4 regions of the Lutispora sp. QWL-02 genome follow, and region 1 is predicted to be linked to each of the others. Evidence: riboswitches for the same ligand, from Rfam matches in the RefSeq annotation. Region 1 holds a riboswitch; each other region holds the start of a gene.
What was found. A riboswitch is a leader RNA that binds a small molecule or an ion and turns the genes downstream of it on or off. The one in region 1 is predicted to bind cyclic di-GMP.
Positions count from the first base shown of each region.

Region 1 (3,130 bases):
AACAATATAAGAGCAGCCGGAGAAATCAAATTTATCCGCATTATCCTCTGTATAAAAGGCCTGATGTATTTCAACCTTGGCTCTTGGGTTTATTTCCTGGATGCGATCCTTCATCACCTCAACCTTATGCTTGCCCACAGTCTTTCTTGTAGCAATCAGCTGGCGATTTATATTTGTAAGGCATACCTTGTCATCATCAATAAGGATAAAACTTCCGATACCGCTTCTGGCGAGGGCTTCCACGCAAAAAGAACCTACCCCGCCTATGCCGAATACGGCAACTGATGCCTTTTGTAATCTCTCCATCGCTTCCTTGCCAAGCAGCAGCTCAGTCCTTGAGAACTCGTTTAACATACTGTTTCGTCCTTCCAATCTGATTAAATTATTTCTGTCCCATTATACCACAAAAACCGCCTTTTTATTAAAGCGGTTTTTGCGTCATATATGCAGAGATTTAATATTCTTTTGACTTATTATAATCACTTTGGGCTTTGAACATGCTATAGCTTGTCCCAGTCTTATTCTTCATTGCATCATAGGTTGTGTCTATGATCTTCCAGCTTCCGTTCATGTAAACCTCGTTCCACGCGTGATATACGCTGATATCGTTTTTGTAACCCTTTATCAACTTAGCCGGTATGCCTCTGCTTCTCAGCATAGCTCCGAACAAAACCGAATAATCATAGCATATTCCTTTGCCGTCTTTCAATATTGTATCTATGTCAGGAGTATAATTTGTGCTAAGCTTGTCCATCTTATTATAATCATAGCTGATATTATTTATCATATATTCATATAAAGCTTGTACAATTTTTTCGTCATTTGATTCATCCTGTGTCAGAGCCCCAGCAAGCTTTATGGCGGCCATGTCTTCACTCCACAATATAGGCTGAGTGGATTTGAGATATACTAAATTCTCTTCAGTTATATCAGCTTTGAAGCTTTTCTTGGCCATAACCTTATATTGGATGCCTGAAGTATTCTCCAGCACGGATACGGTATAGCTGCCTTGTCCAAGCTGAAGAGGAAAAAAATCTTCTTCTTTTTGCAGATCATAGTAATATTTTGCAGAACCCTTTTCTACCATAACCTTGGTTTTTTTGTTGATTCCCGTATAAGAGATTCTAACTACGCCTTCATTTGCTTTTTTTGTATCGATAGCAATATTCGAAGAAGCATCTACAGCTATGGGATTCCATAGCATAACACCTATAATCAACATTGCAATAAATCTAATATTTTTCACTGAAAACGACCCCTTTCGGTAGCTGGCTGCCATTTTATAGGCCCTGTAGCTTTGCGTCCCCCAGTTTCCCAAGGTTTGCTATTATCGTTTGAGAGTTATCAGCTATAGCGGAAATAAAAAAACTAATCTTTCGGTAGCTGGCTGCCATTTTACAGGCCCTGTAGCTTTGCGTCCCCCAGTTTCCCGAGGTTTGCTATTATCGCTTATCAGCTGATGTTTAAATTATACAATTATTTATCTTTATTATACCATAACTATTTTAATTGTAAATAATCATTTGGACAAGTTTTGTGAATTTTCTGCACAATTATATCACTTTATTTGCGTTCTGATTTATTGCATTTATGAGGCGAAGGGGACAATGCAAATCACTTGTCCCCTTCGCTTTTACTCATTTTACTACATTTCCAATTCTGGATAATAAATATCTGTCCAATCCTCATAGCCGTTATCCAGTCTATAGTAATTGTGGCTATTGATTGCTTCTTGCATTGCTTCATAATACCACTTGGATTCAGGCAAATCCAGGAACTGTTTGGCTTCTGGCAATATCTCACCTATGGCAACTCTTCTGTCTAATACATTGTTGACTAAGGTTACGAATTCAGCTCTGGTGATATATTGATCCGGCTTGAAAGTTCCATCAGAATAGCCTTTTATCCATCCTTTTTCTGCTGCGGAGTTGATATATCTATTTGCCCAATGTCCGGCAATATCTGAGAATTTATCGCTTTCAAAAGGACTTAACTTATCAAACTTCGAAGCAATTACAGCCATTTCCGCTCTTGTGATATAGTTACCCGGTCTAAAGGTTCCATCAGTATAGCCTGTAACTATTCCACCTTTAGCCAAAGTAGCAATGTGTATATTTGACCATCTGTTTTTCGCTACATCAGAGAATTTATGAGCATCAGTCTTTATACTGTTTCTGTATTCAACGGTCAGAAGCCTATAAAATACTGCAGCAACTTCATCTCTGGTGATATAGCCTTCAGGCTTTACTGTGCCGTCAGGATAACCTTGAATGTATTGGAAGTGATCTCCCTTATTCAACTGCGGCAAGCCTGCAGGAATCGGCTCATCAGGAATCACTACTATCTGATCTGGCTTATCTGGTTTATCCGGCTTATCTGGCTTATCTGGCCTTTCAGGCTTTTCTGGTGGGTCTGATTTTTTTGTAAAGTTAGCAGTAAAGGTCTTATCTCCCATTACCTTATCATCAGTTCCAGGTAATGCTGGAGTCCAGCCACTGAAATAATATCCGGAATTTGCAACAGGTGTTGGTGCTTCTTTATAGATTTCTCCATGTAATATCTTGTCTATTCTTGTTCCACCAGCTAAACTTCCATTAGGTCCTGCTTGATAAGTTATGGTGTATTCATTTAGTGCCCATTGTGCTATAAGGGTTATATCATATTGTGGCATTTTGAATTTATCTCCAGGATAATATGCTCCACTTTGGAATTCAGGTGCTTCTGGCACCTGGCTTGCCCTGTATGGTTCATATTCATACCCTTGTGCCATCCAATATTTAAAGTGATATCCAACAGGATTGGTAAATCCATTCGTTAAAACTGTTACTTCTGTTCCTGTAAGGTATGGATTGTTAGGATCTAACATTGTTCCAGCACCTTCATTAGGATTATAATTCACGTTATGCCACTGCTCTTCATCTACTACATAGTATACTGTTTCAACATTGCTGGCAGCATTTGCACTTACTGTCAGGCTTCCAGGCTGACCATCCTTCACCTTGTATCCGGTGGTTACTGAAGGATGAGCTATGCTTATTACTTGACCTACATATCCTGTTCCGGTTACCGGTGTCGTTACCCCAGGTACTGCATTTGTTGTTCCGTCTATATAGTAGTTTACTGTGTAGCC
Region 1 covers NZ_CM177762.1:4,105,813-4,108,942, forward strand. The annotation lists gene AC4HCY_RS19590 (tRNA threonylcarbamoyladenosine dehydratase) at 1-354, opposite strand, end outside; gene AC4HCY_RS19595 (transglutaminase-like domain-containing protein) at 455-1,246, opposite strand; cyclic di-GMP riboswitch class I at 1,261-1,336, opposite strand; cyclic di-GMP riboswitch class I at 1,376-1,451, opposite strand; gene AC4HCY_RS19600 (S-layer homology domain-containing protein) at 1,646-3,130, opposite strand, start outside.

Region 2 (3,130 bases), 2.0 Mb from region 1:
TCCGTCAGGACAATTTTGTCCGCATGCTCCTTTTTCAGCATGATAAAGCTGGCGATGTTGGACGGAGACTTCTCAAAGTAGTATTCCTGCCTCTCACCATCAAGCCCGTACACATATCCGACGACGAGATCCTTTTTTAGCAGTTCTGGTAATACTTCCTTTTGCATATCTATTTCCTCCTTGATATTTTTGTTTTAATCTCAGAAGGATACGACAGGACGGAAAAAGCCCGCCCTGCCGCATAGTTTCCAAGATCAAAAAATGATCTGCTTGTTCTTCATTGCGAATTGACGCTTCTATTCGACACTACTTCCCGAAGCGAAAAGAGCCTTACGGCTCTCAGGGCGACAGCATAAACGGCTTGTGGTCAATAAGCCTCATAGGAATCTTACCTCTCCCAGGATCTCTGCGAGCCGCCCCCATTGCTTGAGTCTGTGGCTGGACGGAAGTAGCATTATCACTGCCCATTTCATTGCGAAACAGTCCACCAAAGACTGTTTTATGACCGGGCGTTCCCGCTCGTCACCTTCGATGCCATCGGTTCGACGGATGTCTTACAATCCGCAGGCAGTCTCCGCGCGCCCGTCAATGTCGCTGCCGCTTTTCACACGGCTGGACAGCTCATGTATTTATGCTGTCGGATATGAAATTTTCAAAGAGCAACAGGGGAATAAAAAAATCCCCTCACTTCTTTAAGGAAAAAAGTGAGGGGCTGGACCAAAAAACTTTTTATTTTTCTAAAATTTTTTTGAGCTGACTCAGTATTCGTTTTTTACGATTGTGTATAGTCATGCGCGGAATGCCAGTCTCCGCAGCCAATTGATGCTCGCTTTTTTCGAGGTAAAACAGCGCTATAATCAGCTGGCGTTCAGCTTCGTTTAGCAGAAGCAGGCATTGCCGGAGCCTTTCAAGCATATCCCGCTGAGTAATTTCATCCTCCACAGAATTCTGTCTTGAGGCTATTATGTATTCCAGTGAAATACCTTTTTCCTCAGCTTCCTCCAGAGAGATGGTATTGTTTGAGTAAAGTTCACCCTCATAAATCTCATGCTCCCTGTGCTGGTAATAAGCCTTATAGACTTCTTTGGTCACAGGGATGCGTTTTTTGTTGACTACCAATGTATATTTTTTCTGCTCCATGAGCTTGTCCTCCATTTCGTGAATTTGAAAATCCGGAAATGAAGAACAAACGGAGGAGAGCGGCATCTTAGGGCAATTCTGTGCAACAAAAAAAGAGCGTACTTACAGACACAACTGTCTATTTGTACACTCTTAGTATTTATTTCATTTTTGATATGCTCTGATGGTTCGTGTTGATGACCGTACTGCCCTAATAAACAGTACAGGCTTTTTTTAACCGTTTACCGATTAAAACAACGCATTCAATGATGTCCGCTTCATCACGCCAGGCCGCTGATCGGCAGCGGCCGTTCGTTTCTTACGACATACTGCGAAAGCATAAAAACGCCCTCCAATCCCGCAAGTCGGAGGGTTTCGTTTCTGGTCATTTAGGCATGTAGACAGACCCGCCAAACTCACGTTTTTTTTATTTGGCGGGTGTCGCCTGATGTTGACCTGTCATATGAAAAAACCTGCCGCAAAAGGGCAGGCTTAGCAAGTAATCCTTTACGGCAGCCAGGCTATCGTAATGCGCTCGCATTTTAGACCCTTGGCTTTGCGTCCTTGTCTTTCGGCAAGTTTGCCCTTACTCTCTTATGGATCTTCCTTGCAAAATTATAACAATATATGATTGTATAGATTTAATAAATATTGCTTTTGTTTTATTTTCTTGCTCAAGCGCCGTAAAGCAGGTAAACGGTTATTACTGTGCAGCCTGCAGTCCCCGGCAGCAAAGTATACTGTGAAATCGTCATCAAGCGGGTTACCGCATGTTTCAATTAAATCGCAATTAAAATTAAAAATAGCATCCTTAATTTTGATATAATTAGCTCGGTCATTTTATCGTGCATGTGTAATATAAGGAAATTATTTAGCGGTTCATGGCAATTAATTTTGATGGATGAAGTTCACTTAAACCTATGATTGGCTCCTTATATACCTGCTTGCCAGGTGTTACATAATCGCCTCACCTATATGTTATTTACTTATTAGAAATCACTTGCAATTTCTATATTATTGAGTAATAAATGTATATACTAACATGCGCAATTTTAATTAAAGGTTAGCAATTTCGTATTGTTATAATCAGAAAACGATTATAACGGAAAGGAGACACTATGAAAAATCTTGAAATAGTGATAGCCGCTATCCAATATATTGAAGCACATTTGACAAGCGAAAAGATCAACCTGGATATTGTTGCCGAGGCAGTACACTATTCGAAATACCACCTCCACCGCATTTTCACCGATACGGTAGGGCTTTCTATACATGACTATACGCAGCGCAGGCAGCTGACTGAAGCTGCGAAACTGCTGGTTTTTTCAGACAAACCCATTATTGATATAGCAATTTTAGCCGGCTACGACAGTCAGCAAGCTTTCAGTAATGTATTCAAGGTTATGTATAAGCAGTCTCCTAACCAATATCGAAGAAATGAGGTGTTTTATCCATTGCATCTTGAATACAACTTCAAGGACCAACACGAATCGCTTGAGAGCACGCGAAAAAGCTCTGTGAGGAAAATCCGCTTTGCCAAAGAAGAGGATATTCCGTTATGGATGGATTTAGTGCTCCTTGTTATTGACGGGTTCCCCTATCTGGAAGAGGATGAGCATTTAACGACTCTAAAACGCTATATCGCAAACAAAGGCGCAATTCTTATGACCGATAATAGCATTTCTATTGGAGGTATGATGATCAACTACGAAACAGGCAGCATCGATTTTTTAGCGGTACATCCGCTTTACAGGAACCAGGGTATTTCTCAAGATCTCTTGAATGTGGCGCTCACCGAGCTGCTGGAGAATAAGGAAATCAGCATAACCACATTCCGAGAGGGCGACAAAGCAGATACAGGATATCGAAAGGCTCTTAAGGAGCTGGGCTTCGCCGAGGCGGAGCTTTTAACAGAATTCGGATATCCGACGCAAAAAATGATTTTACCCAGGGAGGATTCAAATGACTAATGCACAGCAGCTAGACAAGGGCGCATTGCGTACGTCTGTCC
Region 2 covers NZ_CM177762.1:2,109,658-2,112,787, reverse strand. The annotation lists gene AC4HCY_RS09805 (recombinase family protein) at 1-167, opposite strand, end outside; gene AC4HCY_RS09800 (sigma factor-like helix-turn-helix DNA-binding protein) at 730-1,140, opposite strand; cyclic di-GMP riboswitch class I at 1,628-1,714, opposite strand; gene AC4HCY_RS09795 (GNAT family N-acetyltransferase) at 2,238-3,089, shown strand; gene AC4HCY_RS09790 (HelD family protein) at 3,082-3,130, shown strand, end outside.
Region 2: another riboswitch for cyclic di-GMP. It lies ahead of AC4HCY_RS09800 (sigma factor-like helix-turn-helix DNA-binding protein); the one in region 1 lies ahead of AC4HCY_RS19595 (transglutaminase-like domain-containing protein).

Region 3 (3,130 bases), 140 kb from region 1:
ATAGGAGTAGGCCAATATCAGCATGATGTGTCTCAGAAAAATTTATCGGGAGCCTTAAACGCTGTGGTGGAGGACTGCGTGAACTCTGTCGGGGTAGATCTGAATACTGCCACTCCGTCTCTTCTGCAATATGTATCCGGCATAAACTCTGCAGTGGCAAAAAATTTGGTGGCCTATAGGGAAGAAGTCGGCAAGTTCAAGAGCCGAAAGGAGCTTTTGAAGGTGAAAAAGCTTGGAGAAAAGGCCTTCGAACAGTGCGCGGGCTTCCTGAGGATACCCGAATCCCAAAACATACTGGATAATACGGCAGTGCATCCTGAATCCTATGAAGCAGCTACGATACTGCTTGAAAAGCTGGGATGTGATAAAAGCGAGCCCAAATTACTGGCAGAAGTCCTGCAGCAGGTCAACGGCCTTAATGTTGAAAAGCTTTCGGAGGAGATAGGTGTAGGAGTGCCTACATTGAGGGATATAATAAAGGAACTGCAGAAGCCGGGCAGAGACCCAAGAGATGAGATGCCTAAGCCCATTTTTCATACCGATGTGCTGGAAATGAAGGACCTGAAGCCGGGCATGATACTTACAGGGACCGTGAGGAATGTAATAGATTTTGGAGCCTTTGTGGATATTGGCGTCCATCAGGACGGTCTGGTCCATATATCGGAGCTGGCAGATAAATTTGTTAGGCGTCCCATGGAAGTTGTACAGGTTGGGGACATTGTAAAGGTCAAGGTGCTGGAGGTGGATCTGGAAAGAAGCCGGATAAGCCTGAGCATGAAGGGCTTGAACTGATCCGGTCCGCCGCCCTGAGCGGCAGCAAAGGAATGAAAAAAAAGGTATAATCGGAAGAAAAAGCAAAGAACCAATAAAACATTGTTTTAAAAAAAATATAAAACGACAACTGAATATAACAAAATTTGCCTTCCCACCTATAGTAATATAGTCCTGTAGAAAATAAGTCCTTTATACTATATGGGAGGCAATGAGATACACTTTCTAAATGGGCACCTGGAGTGTATTTAGCCAATGGTGCAACCGACCCATCTACTTACAAATGTAGGTGGGTTTTTCTATGTGTGCCAGGCATGGCTTTAAAATAATTATTTTTCTCCTTCGATGGCGCTTATCATTTATTTGGAGCAAATGCATAAAATATTTCCATAGAATAAAATTCTAAGGAATAAAAAAGATGGAAAAGTCAATACTATAGCTGCAAATATAGTAAAAAATTCCTATGTATATAGGAATAAAACCTTATTCATGTCCATATATTTAACTAAAAAAATCAGAGGGATACGGGGGGAAGGAACGATTGATAAAAAAGTATATCAAAATATTCTTTGATGTGGTCTGTGCAGCCTTGGTTTTGTGCCTTGCACTTTTTATTTTTTCCTCTTTCAAAGCGAAATCAGATCCAAAGCATGTTCCCGGTATCGGAAGCTTCAAATTTATGTATGTTCTGACGGGCAGCATGAGCCCTGCTATTAAGCCGGGAGATATGATAATAACAAAGGCTGTAAAGATGGAGGAACTGGATAAAGGGGATATCATAACCTTTAGAGCCTCCGGAAACACATTGGTGACTCACAGGATAACAGATAAAAATCCGGACGGAAGCTTTGTCACCAAAGGAGATGCTAATAACGTAGAGGATTTAGACCTTAAGGCCAATAGCGAAAACATCGTAGGCAAATACATTTTCAGGATACCCAAAGGGGGATATGTGACCAAATTCATCCAGACTCCCATCGGCATGGTGCTTTTTATATTGGTACCCGTAGGGGTGCTGGCTGGAGGAGAGATAAAGAATTTTCTAAAAGAGATGGATGAAGAAGAAAAGAGTAAGAAAGAAGAAAAAGCTGAGGATATAAGGGGCTAGCCCTTTATCAACATATATGCCCGTTAAGGATATGAAAAATACATGGGAAAGGAGTAATTTGGATAACAATGAATTTTTTCGTTAAAGATGGAGGATGACAGGGCTTAGGTTTCGGTATCAAAAAAAATAATTTAAAAATTGGGAGGAAGAAAAAATGAAAAAGAAAGCGATAATCAGTTTAGTATTGATAGCAATGCTGGCCTTTGGTATAGGTGCAGGATCCTTCGCGTGGTTCACAAGCCAGGCAACAAGTGCAGATAATGTGTTTACGGCAGGTACATTGGAGATTAAGGCTAATGAAACAGTTCAGTTTAGCAAAGATATTTCTAATATATATCCAGTTTGGTCCGATTCCAATACCATAAAAATTAGCAATACTGGCACATTGCCTTTGAAGTTTAGGGTAAGCATGACAACATCCAATGATACGGGGCTGTTCAGCGGCAATCATCCCCTTCAGATTAAAATAAATGACGGTGAGTGGGTCAATGTTGGAGCATTCCAGCCTGTAGAATTCAATACACCTTTAGCAGCCGCAGGAGAAACAGATTTAGTTATGAGTTACAGACTTCCTGAAGGAGCAGACAATAGCTATCAAGGTAAAGCAGGCACACTAAACTTTACTTTTGATGCAACCCAGACCGAAAATCCAGGATGGACTCAGCAATATACCCCAGCTAATTAATTGTGCAGCTTGCTAAAAAGTAAATAGGAGGAGATTGAATGAAAAAGAAATTTCTCGCTATGATGATAGCCGTAACTATACTCTTTAGCTTAGCTGGGGTCGGCACCATGGCATGGTTTACCAGCCAGGCAGCCAGCACAGCAGCGTTCCAAGCAGGCACATTGGAGATAGAAGCCGGTGGTGGAGAAGGCACTATAGCAAACTTTACAATACAGAATTTGCAGCCATCCTTTAATTACGAAGCTGAAAATGACAGAAACGAGCCGCCGCAATATGCCTATGATCCCGAAAAAGGATATTTTGACCTGATAAATAAAGGTTCATTGTCCTCAAAGGTTTATAGATTGACAGTAGAAAATGTAAGACAGAATAACCTGACGGGAGAGCCGGTTAGCGATGCGTTATTCAATGATTTCTTGAAAAAACTGTATGTAGCTGTAACCGCAAAGGCTTATGATGGCGTTGAAGATGATATCCTCTATGTAGGGAGCCTCTACAAAATGATATATGACAACGGAGGATATTTTGATCCCTTTATTTTTATGAATCAAGGAGATAATAGAAAG
Region 3 covers NZ_CM177762.1:3,968,331-3,971,460, reverse strand. The annotation lists gene AC4HCY_RS18945 (Tex family protein) at 1-792, shown strand, start outside; cyclic di-GMP riboswitch class II at 967-1,050, shown strand; gene AC4HCY_RS18940 (signal peptidase I) at 1,313-1,879, shown strand; gene AC4HCY_RS18935 (TasA family protein) at 2,034-2,564, shown strand; gene AC4HCY_RS18930 (TasA family protein) at 2,603-3,130, shown strand, end outside.
Region 3: another riboswitch for cyclic di-GMP. It lies ahead of AC4HCY_RS18940 (signal peptidase I); the one in region 1 lies ahead of AC4HCY_RS19595 (transglutaminase-like domain-containing protein).

Region 4 (3,130 bases), 920 kb from region 1:
GTTTTTGCCACCAGCGTTGAGACAGATAATATGCTTTTGGAAACCAGAAAAGCTTTTGCAGATTTTATTGGATGTTCTTGGGATGAGGTTTCCTTTGGTGCCAATTCTACAACAATAAATTTCAACCTTGCTTCTGCTATAGCCAGAGATCTTAAGCCCGGGGATGAAGTGATTATTACTGATATAGATCATGAGTGCAATAGAGGACCCTGGGAGATGCAGGAGGAAAGGGGTATAATAATACATAATGTCAAGGTGGATCTGGAAAAGTGTATAATTGATATGAACGACTTTAAAAGCAAGCTCAATGATAAAACCAAGGTTGCAGCGTTCAACTATGCTTCAAACGGAGTAGGGACTATCAGCGATGTGAAGACAATGGTTTCAATGGCTCATGAAGTAGGAGCACTTACTATTGTGGATGCAGTACACTATGCTCTTCACGGCCCTATAGATGTTAAAGACTTGGATACGGATTTCCTTTTCTGTTCTGCATATAAGTTCTTCGGTCCGCATATTGGGGTACTATATTCCAAAAAGGAGAAATTAGAAGGGCTAAGGACTATAAAAGTTAAAGAACAGGATGATTTTGCACCTTATAAATTTGAGACCGGGACATTAAATCACGAAGGAATAGCAGGAGCTGCAGAAGCTATAGAGTTTATTGCTTCTATAGGCGAGACCTACGGAAGTGAATTTGAAAAAGAGTTAAAAGGCTTCATAGGCAGAAGAAGAAATGTGGTCGCCGGTATGTTGGCTCTGGAAGCTTATGAACAGCCGATAACAGAGCATTTTATAGATGGATTGGAAAGAATACCGGGAGTTAGAATTTATGGTCCTCCAAAGGGATATCCAAGAACTTCGACAGTATCCTTTACCATGAAAAACAAATCTCCGAGAGAAGTAGCCGAATATCTTTCAGACAGAGGCATATTTGTGTGGGATGGAGATTTTTATGCTTCAAAACTGGTCAGGGTTTTAGGCTTGAGAGAGAGCGGCGGGCTGGTGCGTGTAGGGCTTGCTCCATACAATACGATGGAAGAGATAGATAGAACGCTGAATGCTATCAGAGAATTAGCGGAGAAATAAAATTCCGATGCAGCTTGTTTTAGTGCTAGATCTGGATAAATATACTGATAGCCTTATAAATAATAGCCTATAATACCTGCAAATTATATAAAAAAACAGGGTCTTTAGTGCTAAATAAATGTATATTTAGACATATGTCCACGAGTTGAATACAGGAATATAATTCAATTAAACAAAACTTGATAAAGGCAAACCCATCGAAAGGTGGCGACGCAAAGCTATAGGGGCTACAGTGAAGATTACTAAGCCAGCCAGTTGCCGTGCTAAATAATGTGGATGCGTTATTTATAAAGTCGCTATCTTATGATTGGCGGCTTTATTTAGTTCAATATGCATATAATCAAGCGTTGCTGTCGGCATTATGAAAGGCATTTTTCGCCATAACGGGGAAGGGGTGAGAAGTATTGGGAATAGTTATTGCAGCATCATTTTTTATTTTTGTTGCTTTATTCTTTATATCTACTTATCTTATAGTAAACAGTAAAGAGATTGTATAGATTCAAGAATGATAGAGACAACTGCGTTGGGTGCCTCATATTTGGCGGGTCTCGGTTCAGGTCTTTGGAACAGCAAGGATGAAATACAAAAGGAATGGACTTCTTGATAGGATATTCATACCATGCATGAGTAATGAGCTGAGAAATGAAAAATATATAGGATGGGAAAAGGCTGTGGAGAGATCTATGGAATGGTGCAAATAAGCAAAAATATTGTCATCCTCAGGCTTATAGCCTATAGAATGACAATATTTTTTATGCGGCTTCTTTTTTGATCAAAGCTCTTAGCTCATCACCGGACAGAGTTTCTTTATCCAATAACTCGCTGGATACATCCTTCAATATTTGTATGTTTTCATTCAATAGAGAAAGGGTGCTTTTTTCTACCTCTCCCAATATGGATGAAATAGCATTGTGAAGTTTTTCCTTTGGCAAATCTTCGGCCGATATTATGCCTAATTCAGACATGCCTCCATATACTATATGGCGGGCAAGGTCCGATGCATTCTGAAAATCGCTTGACGCTCCTGTGCTTCTGGAGCTCAACAGAACCTCTTCGGCCAGAGCTCCGGCTAAGGATACTGCGATGCGGCCATTAAGGTAATCACAGGTATAAAGAAACATATCGTCTTCCTGTGTATTGCGCACATAACCAAGAGCATTGCTCCTTGATGCAACATTCACACTGGCTACGGAATGCGGGAATAAAAGCTCTCCTATCAGAGCATGGCCTGATTCATGTATTGCAATTCTAAGCTTCTCATCGACACTGGGAAGCCTGTCAAGCTTTTCTCCCATCATAACCTTTTCAATAGCATTTTTAAAATGCACGGAAGATATTTCTTTTGATTCATCTCGCATTGCCAATATGGCCGCTTCATTGGCTACGCTTTCCAGCTGGGCTCCGGAGAACCCGAAGGTATCCCTTGCTATAGCCTCTATTTCGACTTCTGCGGATAAAGGCTTATTCCTTGTATGGAGCTTTAAAATATGAGCCCTTCCCTTTTTATCGGGCAAATCAACCTTTACAATGCGGTCAAATCTTCCGGGGCGCAGGAGCGCCGAATCCAGCATATCCGACCTATTAGTCGCTCCAATCACAAGGACTTTTACCTCATCGTCAGAAGAAATTCCGTCCATTTGGACCAAAAGCTCGTTGAGTGTCTGATCGTGTTCCTGGTGGCTGTGGTTTTGTCCTCTTTTTCCGCCCAGCACCTCGATTTCATCAATGAAGATTACGGCACTGTGCCTGTTCATCCTTTTTGCAGCTTGTTTGGCCTGGGTGAATAGCTGACGAACCCTTTTGGCGCCTACACCTACATACATTTCTACAAATTCAGAGCCGCTGGCTGATAAAAATATGGAATTGGTGTATTGAGCTGCAGCTTTTGCCAATAGAGTTTTTCCTGTTCCAGGGGGCCCGTTCAATAATATACCCTTTAATGGGCGAATACCTAAGGCTTTTAGCTTGTCATTGCTTTTTATGAATTCAAGGGCTTCCCGCAGCTCATTTTTAGCTATCTCTTGTCCTCCTATATCGTTGA
Region 4 covers NZ_CM177762.1:3,181,675-3,184,804, reverse strand. The annotation lists gene AC4HCY_RS15100 (cysteine desulfurase-like protein) at 1-1,089, shown strand, start outside; cyclic di-GMP riboswitch class I at 1,267-1,352, shown strand; partial or broken gene AC4HCY_RS15095 (glycerol kinase) at 1,592-1,790, shown strand; gene AC4HCY_RS15090 (AAA family ATPase) at 1,842-3,130, opposite strand, start outside.
Region 4: another riboswitch for cyclic di-GMP. It lies ahead of AC4HCY_RS15095 (glycerol kinase); the one in region 1 lies ahead of AC4HCY_RS19595 (transglutaminase-like domain-containing protein).